4 regions of the Bacillus sp. SH7-1 genome follow, and region 1 is predicted to be linked to each of the others. Evidence: riboswitches for the same ligand, from Rfam matches in the RefSeq annotation. Region 1 holds a riboswitch; each other region holds the start of a gene.
What was found. Region 1 has a riboswitch for thiamine pyrophosphate ahead of tenA (thiaminase II). Riboswitches for the same ligand answer to the same signal wherever they lie in the genome.

Region 1 (3,213 bases):
TGTTGCCGGCAAATGAACCGTAAATAATATATCTTTTAGTTTCCATATTTTCATTACAATTGCAGATGGTGACGGTAAAATGTACATCTCATCTACAATTCTTGCGCCTATTTCCCACATGACAAGTAAAATACTAGAAAGTGTAAGGGCAGGTAAAAGTTCCTTCAACCGGTTCATCATACGAGTACCTGCCTTTGTAACATACTAAGAAGCTCATCTTTAAGCGCTAACACTTCAGGCTTATATAAATCTTTTCTTGTCCGGTTACGATCAAGCGGTACAATCTTCTCAGTTAAAGTAGTTATCGGTTGATTTTCTACAACGAAGATTCGATTAGAAAGAAATAATGCTTCTTCCACATCATGAGTGATAAATAAAATTGTTTTTTCCCACTCTTTCCATTGTTCAAACAGCCATTCTTGCAAAGATGCCTTCGTTAAAGCATCCAACGCGCTAAACGGTTCATCTAACAGCAATATCTCCCCGCCTGTTAATAAAGTTCTAATAAAAGATACGCGTTGTCTCATACCGCCAGATAAATCTTTCGGATATTTTGTCTCATACCCTTGTAAGCCAAATTTATGTAACAGTTCCTTTGCCTTTATTTGTGCTTCTTTCTTCTGTACACCTTGGCACTCTAGCGGCAGAGCTGCATTCTCAATAATCGTTCTCCATGGCAGGAGCATATCTTTTTGGGGCATATACCCTACAGGATGGCTCTTTGTTTCTGTCAGCTCTATCTGTCCCGTACTTGCTTCTTCTAAACCTGTAATAAGGCGAAATAAAGTACTTTTCCCGCATCCACTCGGTCCGATAATACTTACAAACTCTTTATCTTGTATAGAAGCATTTAATTCATTGATGATTGGCTTCTCATCATAATGAAAAGAAACATTATGAAACTGTAGTATGTTCTTGCTCCTCAAATCCCCACATCTCCTTACGATAGGACATATCCCAGAATAAATATTCAAATCGACTGGAATATAGGAAAATCTCCTCTAATCGATCTAGCTCTTTTCCAGACTTTCCAACTGCCATTTCATTTAATAAATCTATTAACCAAATACAAAGGTTACCGTATTCTTCAGAACTATATCCTTGAATCCACTCACCAAAGAACTCATGATCTCTTGCTCCAGGAATATCATTTAAACGCTTTCCAATTTCCCAGTAGCTCCACATACACGGAAGAAGTGCTGCTATTAATTCCGCAAGTGTGCCATTTTGAGATACAGACATCATGTAATTTGTATAAGCTAAATTTTTAGCAGATGGTTTGGCAGACTCTATCTCCTCTATAGAAATTCCAAGTCTTTTTGCATACTGTTTATGGATCGTCATTTCTCCATTTAATATTCCATCAATTTGTTCAGCAAATTTCCCCATTACTTGTGGATTCGTTGCCTTTACAACACCAATCGCATATAGCTTTGCATAATCTAACAAATATAAATAATCTTGGATAATATAATACTGAAACTTATCTTTTTCTAACGTGCCATCTCCCATACCTACTACAAACGGATGATTATGACTCATCTCCCAAACTGGTTGTACAGTTTCTAATAATCTATCGCAAAATTTCATTTCTCTATCCCCTTTCAATTCATATATCTAAATAAAAAACCACTTCTAAATAAGAAGTGGTTACAGCAAATAAAATTATAATTTATTCGTTGCTCCACTTCCCTTCGCTAGTATTACCTAGATCAGGTCTGTAAGGGTTAAGGATTATTCCTCTCTCAGCACAACAAGCACCCCTAGTGGTTTCAATATGAAATTTTTAAATAAAAAAGCCCCGTTTCTATACGCAAAGAAACGGGACTCATTATTAGTGTCCGAATTGCTTCCCTACGCTAGCATAATCTAGATCAGGTAATGAAAAGGATCAAAGGCTTACGGCCTACTCTCAGCTGGCAACACCAGCTCTCCTAGCAAACTATGAAATTATCACTGTCAGTATAACACCGTAATAAGACATCATCAACTGTTTTAATTTTCTCAATTGTCAACAAAATAACAAAACTATTTAATACTTATATTCTATCTTAGAAATTAATATCCTAATTAATTGGATAATAAGGAATCATTATCCTCAAAAAATTTATTTTTTTATTGATTTCATATTACATTTATGTGAATACACCCACTATATTATATCTTTATACTATAATAAAATTACAACTATACAACTAGAGGAGGTCTCTATTATATGAATATGAAAGCTACTGCTTTAACAGCAACTACTGTCGCAATTGCCTCTTTACTTCCTTCTATGGGAGAAACAACTGTACAAACAGCCAACGCTGAACAATTATCTAACGTGAAAACTGGATATGTCAAAGTCGATCAAGTAGCCTTACATACACAAGATAACGCAAATAGCTCATCAATTGATACAATTCGCTTTAATACGAAAGTGAATATACTTGAAACAACTAATGACTGGTATAAAGTATCTGTTAATAATAAAGCAGGTTACGTACAAAAAGATGCTATTCTACTAAAAAACAAACTTCAATCTAATAATCAATACATCGTTAATGCCAATGCATTAAACGTTCGTTCTGAACCTAATTTAGAATCTTCAATTTTAGATGTATTACCAAATGGGAAATTCGTTACCATTCAAGAAGAAAAAGGTGAGTGGTATAAAATTTTACATAATGGCAAAACAGGTTACGTACAAAAGGCATTCGTGTCTAATGGTTCACAGCCTTTAGTAAAAGGCATCACAGTTCAAAATAATACGAAATACACAGTTGCAACACCTAAACTTAATGTACGTAGCAATGCTAGTACAAGTAGTGCACTACTTGGTTCATTACAAAATGGTACACAAATACAAGTAGTGGAAACTGTCGGAACTTGGTATAAAATTCGTTTTGGCACAGGATACGGATATGTAGCAAAGCATTATGTGGTGCAAAATCAAACGCAATCACAAACTCAAACAGCTCAACCTACTTCCATTCCAGCAGTTTTCAAATTCCCTACTCAAGGAAGAATTAGCTCAACCTTTGATATGCGCTGGGAACAAATGCATTATGGGATAGATATTGCAGCTCAGGGTAATGTCTCTATCCAAGCTGCGGCTGCAGGTAAAGTTGTGAAATCATATTATTCAGCTAGCTATGGCAATGTTGTGTTCATCGCTCATCAACTAAACGGGAAACTATATACAACAGTCTATGCTCATATGAAAGATCG
Region 2 (3,213 bases), on a different contig from region 1:
TTCTGTCGTTTCTAAATCATTTTCTTTCGCATATTCACGAATATCATGTGAAATTCTCATACTACAAAACTTCGGTCCACACATGGAGCAGAAATGAGCCGTTTTCGCGCCTTCTGCTGGCAGTGTTTCATCGTGATACTCCATCGCACGCTCAGGATCTAAAGATAAATTAAATTGATCGCGCCAACGGAATTCAAAACGAGCTTTTGAAAGTGCATCATCACGCTGATGAGCTGTTTTGTGCCCTTTCGCAAGATCAGCTGCATGTGCAGCGATCTTGTACGTAATAACCCCCGTGCGAACATCATCTTTATTTGGCAATCCTAAATGTTCTTTCGGCGTTACATAACAAAGCATCGCCGTTCCAAACCAGCCAATCATCGCAGCTCCAATCGCCGATGTAATATGGTCATAACCTGGTGCAATATCTGTCGTTAACGGCCCAAGTGTATAGAACGGCGCACCCTGACAAATATCAAGCTCTTTTTCCATATTCTCTTTAATTAAATGCATCGGTACATGTCCAGGTCCTTCAATCATCACTTGCACATCATGTTTCCAAGCAATTTTCGTTAATTCACCAAGTGTTTCAAGCTCAGAGAATTGTGCCTCGTCATTTGCATCTGCAATCGAACCTGGACGTAATCCATCTCCAAGAGAGAACGAAACATCGTACTGCTTCATAATTTCACAAATCTCTTCAAAATGAGTATATAGGAAGTTTTCTTTATGATGGAATAAACACCACTGCGCCATAATCGAACCACCACGCGAAACGATACCTGTCGTACGCTTTGCCGTAATTGGAATGTAACGAAGTAATACACCAGCGTGAATCGTAAAGTAATCCACGCCTTGCTCCGCTTGCTCAATTAACGTATCACGATACACTTCCCACGTTAAATCTTCTGCAATTCCATTTACCTTTTCCAGCGCCTGATAAATCGGCACAGTTCCAACTGGTACAGGCGCATTACGAATAATCCACTCACGCGTCGTATGAATGTTTTTACCTGTAGATAAATCCATAATCGTATCTGCCCCCCAGCGAGTAGCCCACGTCATCTTCTCTACTTCTTCCGCAATAGAAGAAGATACAGCAGAGTTTCCGATATTTGCATTTACCTTCACGTGGAAATTACGCCCGATAATCATCGGTTCTGCTTCCGGATGATTAATATTCGCTGGTAAAATGGCACGACCTTCCGCAATTTCCTTACGAACAAACTCAGGCTCTACGCCTTCACGAATCGCAACGTATTCCATCTCAGACGTAATAATGCCATTACGCGCATAATGCATTTGCGTAACATTTGCACCTTGCTTCGCTCTAAGCGGCTGGCGATCCATTTGCGGGAAAATAGGTGTATGTTTCGAAGCCACTTTCACACCGTCATCCTCTGGTTTCACCTCGCGCCCTTCATATGCCTCTACATCCCCGCGCTCTAGAACCCAAGAGTGGCGCGGCGCCTGCAACCCCTTTTCCAGCTCCACTGTATACGCCGGATCCGTATAAGGACCGCTCGTATCATACACACGGATTGGTGGATTTGAGACGCCGTTCGTTTCGCTTTGTTCAATCTCACGCATCGGCACTTTCATACCTGCGCGTGGTCCATCCACATATACTTTCTTACTCCCTGGTAAACTCGATTTCAATTCAATTTGCTCAGCTGAAACAGATTGTTTCATAACCTTTGTTGCCTCCCCTGTTCGTGACAAGGACGAGATATGGCCAGCGTATGCCAAAATAAAAAGAGCCAGGTCCATAAAAAAATAAGGACCTGGCTCATAAAAGACATCATTATGTAAAGCCGTTAACTTCCCTACGCTGGTACGAGCCAGATCAGGTCCAAAGGGTTAAGAAGATCACGCGCTTCTCTCTCAGCCTACGCATACGTTAGGCACCCCTAGTTTATCACTGATTTAATTTTCAATACTTTCCCATCATACACGATAATCTGAAAAATGCAAAGTTTAATTCTTTTGCTTTTTACGGAATCATCCACGTTAAATAATATGCCTGTACATACGTCATAATACCAACAATAATTACGAAGAATAAACTATGCTTCACTGTAAAGCGGAATAAATCTGATTCTTTTCCAGCAAGTCCAACTGCCGCACAAGCAATCGCAATTGATTGCGGAGAAATCATTTTACCTGTTACACCGCCCGTTGTATTTGCTGCAACGAGAAGCACTTCAGATACGCCAACTTGTTGTGCTGTAATTGCTTGTAGATTTGAGAATAATGCATTCGCTGACGTATCGGAACCTGTTAAGAATACGCCAATCCAGCCTAGGAATGGTGAGAAGAACGGGAATAATCCGCCAGTTCCTGCTAGTGCTAACGCTAAAGTAGAAGATAGACCAGAATAGTTTGCGATAAATGCAAATCCTAATACGAATCCAATAGATAGAATTGGCATTTTTAATTCGCTTAACGTTTCTTTAAATGTCACTACTGCATCTTTTACATTCATTTTCAAAATAAACATGGAAATGATGCAAGCAATTAAAATCGCTGTTCCAGTTGCTGATAATACATCAAGCTTCAAAATCGCCTCATAAGGCGTCGGTTTATTTACGATTGGCTCTGCTTTCATTACCAAATTGTGCAATCCTGGAATTTCAAACTTAAATACAAGACTTTCTAACGCGCCTCCTGAAGCAAATAATGCTTTAAAGAAACTTTGGCTCCAAATGACTACCATAACCGTTAATACGATAAATGGAGACCATGCCTTCACTACCTTTCCAAACGTTAATTTCGGCATCGATGCTGCTGTCGTTGTTGCTGCTACTTCACTATTTGCTTGCCCGGATTGATAAATTTCTTTCGGTTGCCATACTTTTAAGAACAGCGCCAAACTAACTAAACTTACAAGTGCCGATGTAATATCCGGAAGTTCCGGCCCTAAAAATGTCGCTGTAATGAACTGTGTAATTGCAAATGAGCTACCTGCTACAAGTAAAGCAGGCCACGTTTGTCTTACCCCTTTCAACCCGTCCATTAAAAATACGATAAAGAATGGAACAAATAATGATAAGAACGGTAATTGATGTCCAGCCATTTGTCCGATTTTATGTGGATCAATACCTGTTACTTGTCCAGCAACGGTAATCGGAATTCCCATCGCTCCGAACGCTACTGGTGCCGTATTTGCAATCAAACAAAGACCCGCTGCATATAAAGGATTTAATCCAAGCC
Region 3 (3,213 bases), on a different contig from region 1:
AGAAAAGAGAGAGAAGTTAACAGAGAAATTAGATGAAGCAACGGAAGAATTGAATAGTGTTGGACAAACCTATATTGTTGGAGCAAAAAAAAATGAAAAAGGTGAGTTACTAATCGTCGATTTGTCTACAGGGTTAGCAAATGTTGTTGACGTAAGGCCGGGAGAATATTATAAACAACCAGATCTTTGGATGAAAGCATACGATAAGGTAATGAGCACGAAAAAAGCAAACATGACAGTAGTATATGAGGATCTATTAGGATCATGGGTAACGATATTAGAACCAATTAAAGATGAAGACGGAAATATTGTGGCAATTGTTGCAGCCGATGTAGATGCTTCTATTGTTCCTATTACAAAGGAAAAATTCATTATACAAGGTTTAATGTTTATTTGTATTTCTGTTTTAATTGCAACTGTTATTCAATTCTTAATCGTGCGTAACGCACTTGCTCCATTGCGGGATTTACGTGAAGGATTGCGCAAAGTCGGTGAAGGTGATTTAAGTATTAAATTAGAGGAAAGACCAGATGATATTGGTATTATTAATTCTTATTTTAATAATACCATCGAGAAGTTTAAAGGAATTATAGATAAAGTGAAGCAGACGGCAGAACAAGTTTCCTCATCTTCAAAAGAATTGTCAGTGAGTACGAAAGAGAATAGTATGGCAGTTCAAGAAATCGTAAGTTCTATGGTTGAGTTAAGAGCTGGCGCTCAGTCACAAGAAACTTCAGTACCACAGTATTTAGGTATTGTATATGAAATGGAAGATAAGATGGAAGAGATAACGAATGCTGCAAAACAAATGGCGAAAGAGTCTGAAGGTATAGAATATCATTCAGGAAAAGGAAATGGTGTTACTAAACAGGCGATTAATCAAATGAACATAATACAAAATGCAGTACAAGATTTATCTTCTATCATATATTCTTTGGAAGCGAGATCAAAAGAAATTAGTGATATTGTAACTGTAATTACAAGTATTTCAAATCAAACTAATTCGCTAGCTTTACATGCTACTATTGAAGCTTCACGTGCTGGGGAAACTGAAGAGGGATTTGCCATTGTTGCTGATGAAGTGCGTAAATTAGCAGAGCAGACGGAAGCATCAGCAAAAGATATAGCAAAATTAATAGGGGAAACACAAGCCGGAACGGAAGAAGCTGTTGTTTCAATGCAAAAAACTTCAAAAGAAGTAGAATCTGGAATTAAACTTGTTGAAAGTAGTGGTGCTTTCTTTGAAAAAATTTCGAAATCAGCACAAACTGTTACCAATCAAGTTGGAGTTGTTTCTAGCAATTCAAATAATATATTGCAAAATAGCCAAAATATTGTTCGTGTTGTAAATGAACTATCACTTATCGCAAATAAGTATGCGAATAGTAGTAGTAATGTTCAAGAAAGTATGAAAGAACAGGAAATGTCTGTACAAGATATTGCTGAATTAGCTAGTTCTTTAAGCTGGCTTTCACAGGAGTTACAAGAGTTAATTGGAGAATTTAAAAGTTAACTGAAATGATTATACATGCTTTTGTTTGTTCAATAAAATAAATCATGCTACAATGAAAACGAATTAAGGACCGGGGAGCCAATTGGCTGAGAGGATGTAAGCAAACATCGACCCTCAACCTGATCTGGATAATGCCAGCGTAGGGAGTTACTTAAAGTGATGTAGCATATGTTATTCTATAATAACTTGCATACAAGGCTTTCCTACGCAGTAGGAAAGCCTTTTCTTGTTTTAAAATTAAATTTCATAAGGGGGATTTTATTATGTCACAACAAGTTACAATGTCATTTTCAGTAGTACCACAAGCAAAAACAAAAGATGTATATTCTGTTGTTGATAAAGCAATTGAAGTTGTACAACAATCGGGAGTTCGTTATGAAGTAGGAGCAATGGAAACAACGCTGGAAGGAGAATTAGATGTACTTCTTGATGTCGTTAAACGTGCGCAACAAGCTTGCGTGGATGCTGGAGCTGAAGAAGTGATTACTTCTATTAAAATCCATTACCGTCCAAGCACTGGTGTAACGATAGATGAAAAGGTTTGGAAGTACCGTGATGAATATGCAAAACCAGAAGCAATCTAAAATAATTACAACAATTTGGCTTATCCTTCTCATTGCGATATGGGAAGGATCTGTTTCATTATTTAAAATTGAACCGTGGATTTTACCGAAGCCTTCTGCGATTGTTCAAGAATTAATAGGAATGAAAGATTTATTATTACCGAATACGATGCAAACGTTACAAGAGGTTATAATTGGACTATTTTTTGCAGTTTTAATTGGGACAAGTATTGCAATTGTTATGGACGTTATCCCTTTATTTCGTATTTTAATAAATCCGTTGCTTGTTATTTCGCAAACGATTCCAATCGTTGTACTTGCACCGTTATTTATTATTTGGTTTGGATATGGAATGCTACCGAAAGTAATGGTAGTCATACTCGTTTGTTTCTTCCCGATTGCGCTTAGCATTTTAGAAGGTTTTCAAACGGTAGATAAAAATATGTTGAAGTTGTTGCAAACGATGAAGGCGACGAAATGGCAAGTTTACCAGAAAGTAAAGTTTCCAGCAGTGCTTCCATACTTTTTCTCTGGTTTGAAAATTGCAGTTACATATAGCGTAATGGGAGCGATTATTGGGGAATGGCTCGGTGCAAGTGAAGGATTAGGAGTTATGCTTACGAGGGCTACAAAATCCTTTTTAACAGCCCGGGTATTTGGTGTTGCAGCAATTATTGTTATGGTGACATTATGTCTGTATTTTATCGTGGAGTTTATGGCAAGAATAACAGCACCATGGATATATAGAAAGGACGGCAGAAAATGAAAAAAGGTTTAAAAGTTATGTTGGCTGCCTTATTAGCAGTAGGTGTGGCTGGATGTAATCCGGCGAAGAAAGAGGAAAGTACAAGTAAAGATCAAAAAATAAAAGTAGTATTAGATTGGTTCCCGAATACGAATCATACTGGTTTATATGTAGCGCAAGCGAAAGAGTATTATAAAAAGCAAGGCTTAGATGTAGAAATTATTCAGCCTGGTGATAATGTAACAGCAGAGCAAATGATAGCTTCAGGAAAAGCTGACTTCGCAATAAGCGCACAAGAAAATGTAACGTTGGCGCGGGTGGAAGGTATTCCTGTTGTATCTGTCGGAGCGATTATTCAGCATAACACTTCAGCTTTTGCGTCACTTAAGAAA
Region 4 (3,213 bases), on a different contig from region 1:
ACAGCACCAACACCGGCAATAATACCTTCTGTAACGAGTGCTTGAATAAAATCAGAAGCTCCAATACTTGTAAGTCCAGCTGTCACCCAATCCGTAAGCTGGCCACCAAAAAACTCATCTAACATATCCGATAAAGGTGTACCAATCCACGTAAACGTAACCTGAAAAATAAAAAACATAACTGCTAAAAAGATTGGAAGTCCTAAAATTTTATGTGTAATTAACCTATCAATTTTTTCCGAAAAAGGAATTTTCCCTTCTTTCTCATGCTTCATAACATTTGTTTTTAACTTTTCAATATACGCTTCACGAGTCTTGTAAATATGCTCCTCTAACGTACAATCAAGTTTTCCTTCTAAGCGAGATCGAATGGCTATGAGTTCCTTATAAATTGGTAGTGCTTTCATTTCTTTTTCTACTACTTCGTTATTGCTTAGAAATTGAAGGGCTAACCATCTTGGATGCTCATAATTCTCTTTCTCTAAAAGAGAAATTACCTCTCCAATCCCTTCATCCATTCGTGCACCATATGAAATAATGAATGGCTTTTTCTCATTTTTGTCATTTTCTTTAAGAGTTGCAAGTAGTTCTTCACAGCCTTTTCCACTTCTTGCAACGACAGGAACGACTGTTACATCTAATAGTTCTGATAATCGTTTTACATCAATGACAATTCCTCTTTGCTTCGCCACATCAATCATATTTAAACCAATTGAAACGGGCTTACCAAATTCAAGTAATTGCAACGTTAAATGCATATTTCGTTCGAACTGCGAAGAATCCACAATATTTAACATATGCTGAAATTCTTCTGTTAATAGAAAGTTTGTTACAACACCTTCATCACGTGAAACTGGATTTAAATCATAGACGCCTGGTAAATCAATTAATGTTCCTTGCTTATCTTTTAATTTACCAACCTTCTTTTCTACTGTTACACCGCTCCAGTTTCCTACATACTCATAAGAACCAGTAAGTGCATTAAATAATGATGTTTTCCCTGTATTCGGATTCCCTAGCAAAGCTACCTTATTCACGCTAATTCCACCTTTATCATTTTCGCGTCACAATGACGAATACTAATTAACTGTCCACGACACTCCAATGTACAAGGACCTTTGAACATCGCTTTTTGCTTCATGCGAAGTTCACTTCCTTCAGAAAGACCAAAAGCAGCCAGTCTTCTCTTTAGTAACTGATCTAACGAATGAATACTTTTTACTAACACTTTCTCGCCAATTTTAATATCTACTAAGCTCATAACCTTCCCCCTCAGAAGAGAATGATAATTATTTTCAAAAAAATTATAGCATACTCTATTTCATTTGGACTATATCTTTTCGCTTCATATTTATTAACATTTCAATACAATTATATTTCAATAATTGTCATACTTGATTCATTTGCCATTCTCATCCATTTCGCTTACAATAAACAATAGCAAATAAAGAATCTCGTTATCACAGGGGGAGCCATGCCGCTGAGAGGGAACACTTCGTTCCGACCCTTCGAACCTGTTAGTTAATGCTAACGCAGGGATTGTGCAAACGTCCGAAATACATACCTCTTTTTATTTACGTATTTCGTATCCTCCTATGATAATGTTCTTTTTTGTACAACTTGGATTTAGGGGGAGACAACATGCGTAACACCAATTTACAAGCGATGATCGAATCTGCTATTCTTGCAGCCTTCGCCATGATTATCGACATTTTACCATTATCACTTAAACTTCCAACAGGCGGTTCCATCTCATTCGCTATGATTCCTATTTTTATTATTGCTTACCGCTGGGGCTTTAAATCAGCTTTCTTAGGTGGTTTAGTTTGGGGACTATTACAAATTGTCGTGGGAGATGCTTACATTTTAACACCTGTTCAAGCATTCATTGAGTACTTCATTGCCTTTGCTTTTATCGGATTTGCTGGCTTATTCTATCGTCCAATTCAAAAAGCACTTTTAACGTCTAATGAAAATAACTTAGAACAAACAAATTTAGGTAGCCGTAAAAACAAACCTTCATCAAAACAAAATCAAGGTAAGAAAGTCCTTGCTTATATTATCCTTGCTACATTTATCGGTAGCTTTGCTCGCTATTTCTGTCACTTTATTGCCGGTATTATTTTCTGGGGACAATATGCGCCGAAAGGTCAATCAGCTGTGCTATATTCATTAATCGTAAACGGCAGTACAATGCTCGGTTCTTTTATTTTATGTACAGTTTTACTTATATTTTTATTCCTCACTTCACCACGCTTATTCAAAAGCATCAGTGCTTATCAAATGAATACACAAAAAAAGGGCGCTTAATGAGCGCTCTTTTTTCATATCGTAATATTAATCAAAAATACAATAAATGCGCAAAAGAAAATAAATACCATTATACTTAGCCAATTGCTATGCACGGTTCATCGACTCCTTACATAACCCCATTTTCTAATCAGATTATATCGTTTGAAAATAAAGATTAGGTAAAGATAATATGAAAATAAATTAAAAAAGCGTAGATTATATTGTCTACGCTTTTTTCTGTAAATAAAAGTAAAATAACACACCATCTTCTGTATTCTTTACTCCATATTCAGCATCATGCAGTTCTAAAATATTTTTTGAAATAGCAAGACCAAGCCCTGTTCCACCTTGCGAACGCTGACGAGCTGCATCCACGCGATAAAAACGATCCCAAATTTTATCTAACTGCTCTTCTTCAATGTGAGTACCTTTATTTTCAATACATACTTTTATACGCTCTTTCTCATCTATTGTAGAAATAATAATATCTTCTTTATTTGGTGTATAACGTATAGCATTCGTAATGAAGTTCACGATGACTTGTTCAATCCGGCCTTGATTTGCCATTACTTCAAATGGACCTATATTTTTATGAACACGAAGTTCTTTTTTCTCTATTTCCACAGAAAGGTGTTCACATATATCTTCAATTATCGAATCAATATAAAATAAATCCTTTTTCATTTTATATGTACCTGACTCAAATTTAGCTAACTCAAGCATATCTAAAATTAACGTATCCATTTTGTCTACTTCTCGTTCCATCGCTTGAAAATAGTATTCTTTTTTATGTTCAGCTACCCCGTCTTTCAAAATAGAAATGCAGCTTTTCATAATACTCAGTGGTGTTTTTAATTCATGTGAAACACCTGAAATAAATTCTTTCCGCGTCTTTTCTAACTTTCTTTCCTTTTCAATATC

Region 2: linked by a shared signal. The riboswitch ahead of thiC (phosphomethylpyrimidine synthase ThiC) and the one ahead of tenA (thiaminase II) in region 1 are both predicted to bind thiamine pyrophosphate.
Region 3: linked by a shared signal. The riboswitch ahead of DN390_RS19790 (MTH1187 family thiamine-binding protein) and the one ahead of tenA (thiaminase II) in region 1 are both predicted to bind thiamine pyrophosphate.
Region 4: linked by a shared signal. The riboswitch ahead of thiT (energy-coupled thiamine transporter ThiT) and the one ahead of tenA (thiaminase II) in region 1 are both predicted to bind thiamine pyrophosphate.

Annotation. Positions count from the first base shown of each region.
Region 1 covers NZ_QNUD01000006.1:122,686-125,898, forward strand. The annotation lists gene DN390_RS06225 (ABC transporter permease) at 1-177, opposite strand, end outside; gene DN390_RS06230 (ABC transporter ATP-binding protein) at 177-926, opposite strand; gene tenA (thiaminase II) at 895-1,590, opposite strand; TPP riboswitch at 1,673-1,775, opposite strand; TPP riboswitch at 1,835-1,946, opposite strand; gene DN390_RS06240 (SH3 domain-containing protein) at 2,216-3,213, shown strand, end outside.
Region 2 covers NZ_QNUD01000003.1:204,458-207,670, forward strand. The annotation lists gene thiC (phosphomethylpyrimidine synthase ThiC) at 1-1,692, opposite strand, end outside; TPP riboswitch at 1,807-1,922, opposite strand; gene lldP (L-lactate permease) at 1,994-3,213, opposite strand, start outside.
Region 3 covers NZ_QNUD01000024.1:105,468-108,680, forward strand. The annotation lists gene DN390_RS19785 (methyl-accepting chemotaxis protein) at 1-1,513, shown strand, start outside; TPP riboswitch at 1,575-1,676, shown strand; gene DN390_RS19790 (MTH1187 family thiamine-binding protein) at 1,777-2,097, shown strand; gene DN390_RS19795 (ABC transporter permease) at 2,069-2,842, shown strand; gene DN390_RS19800 (ABC transporter substrate-binding protein) at 2,839-3,213, shown strand, end outside.
Region 4 covers NZ_QNUD01000030.1:76,570-79,782, reverse strand. The annotation lists gene feoB (ferrous iron transport protein B) at 1-1,037, opposite strand, end outside; gene DN390_RS22220 (FeoA family protein) at 1,034-1,261, opposite strand; TPP riboswitch at 1,456-1,557, shown strand; gene thiT (energy-coupled thiamine transporter ThiT) at 1,642-2,310, shown strand; gene DN390_RS22210 (sensor histidine kinase) at 2,518-3,213, opposite strand, start outside.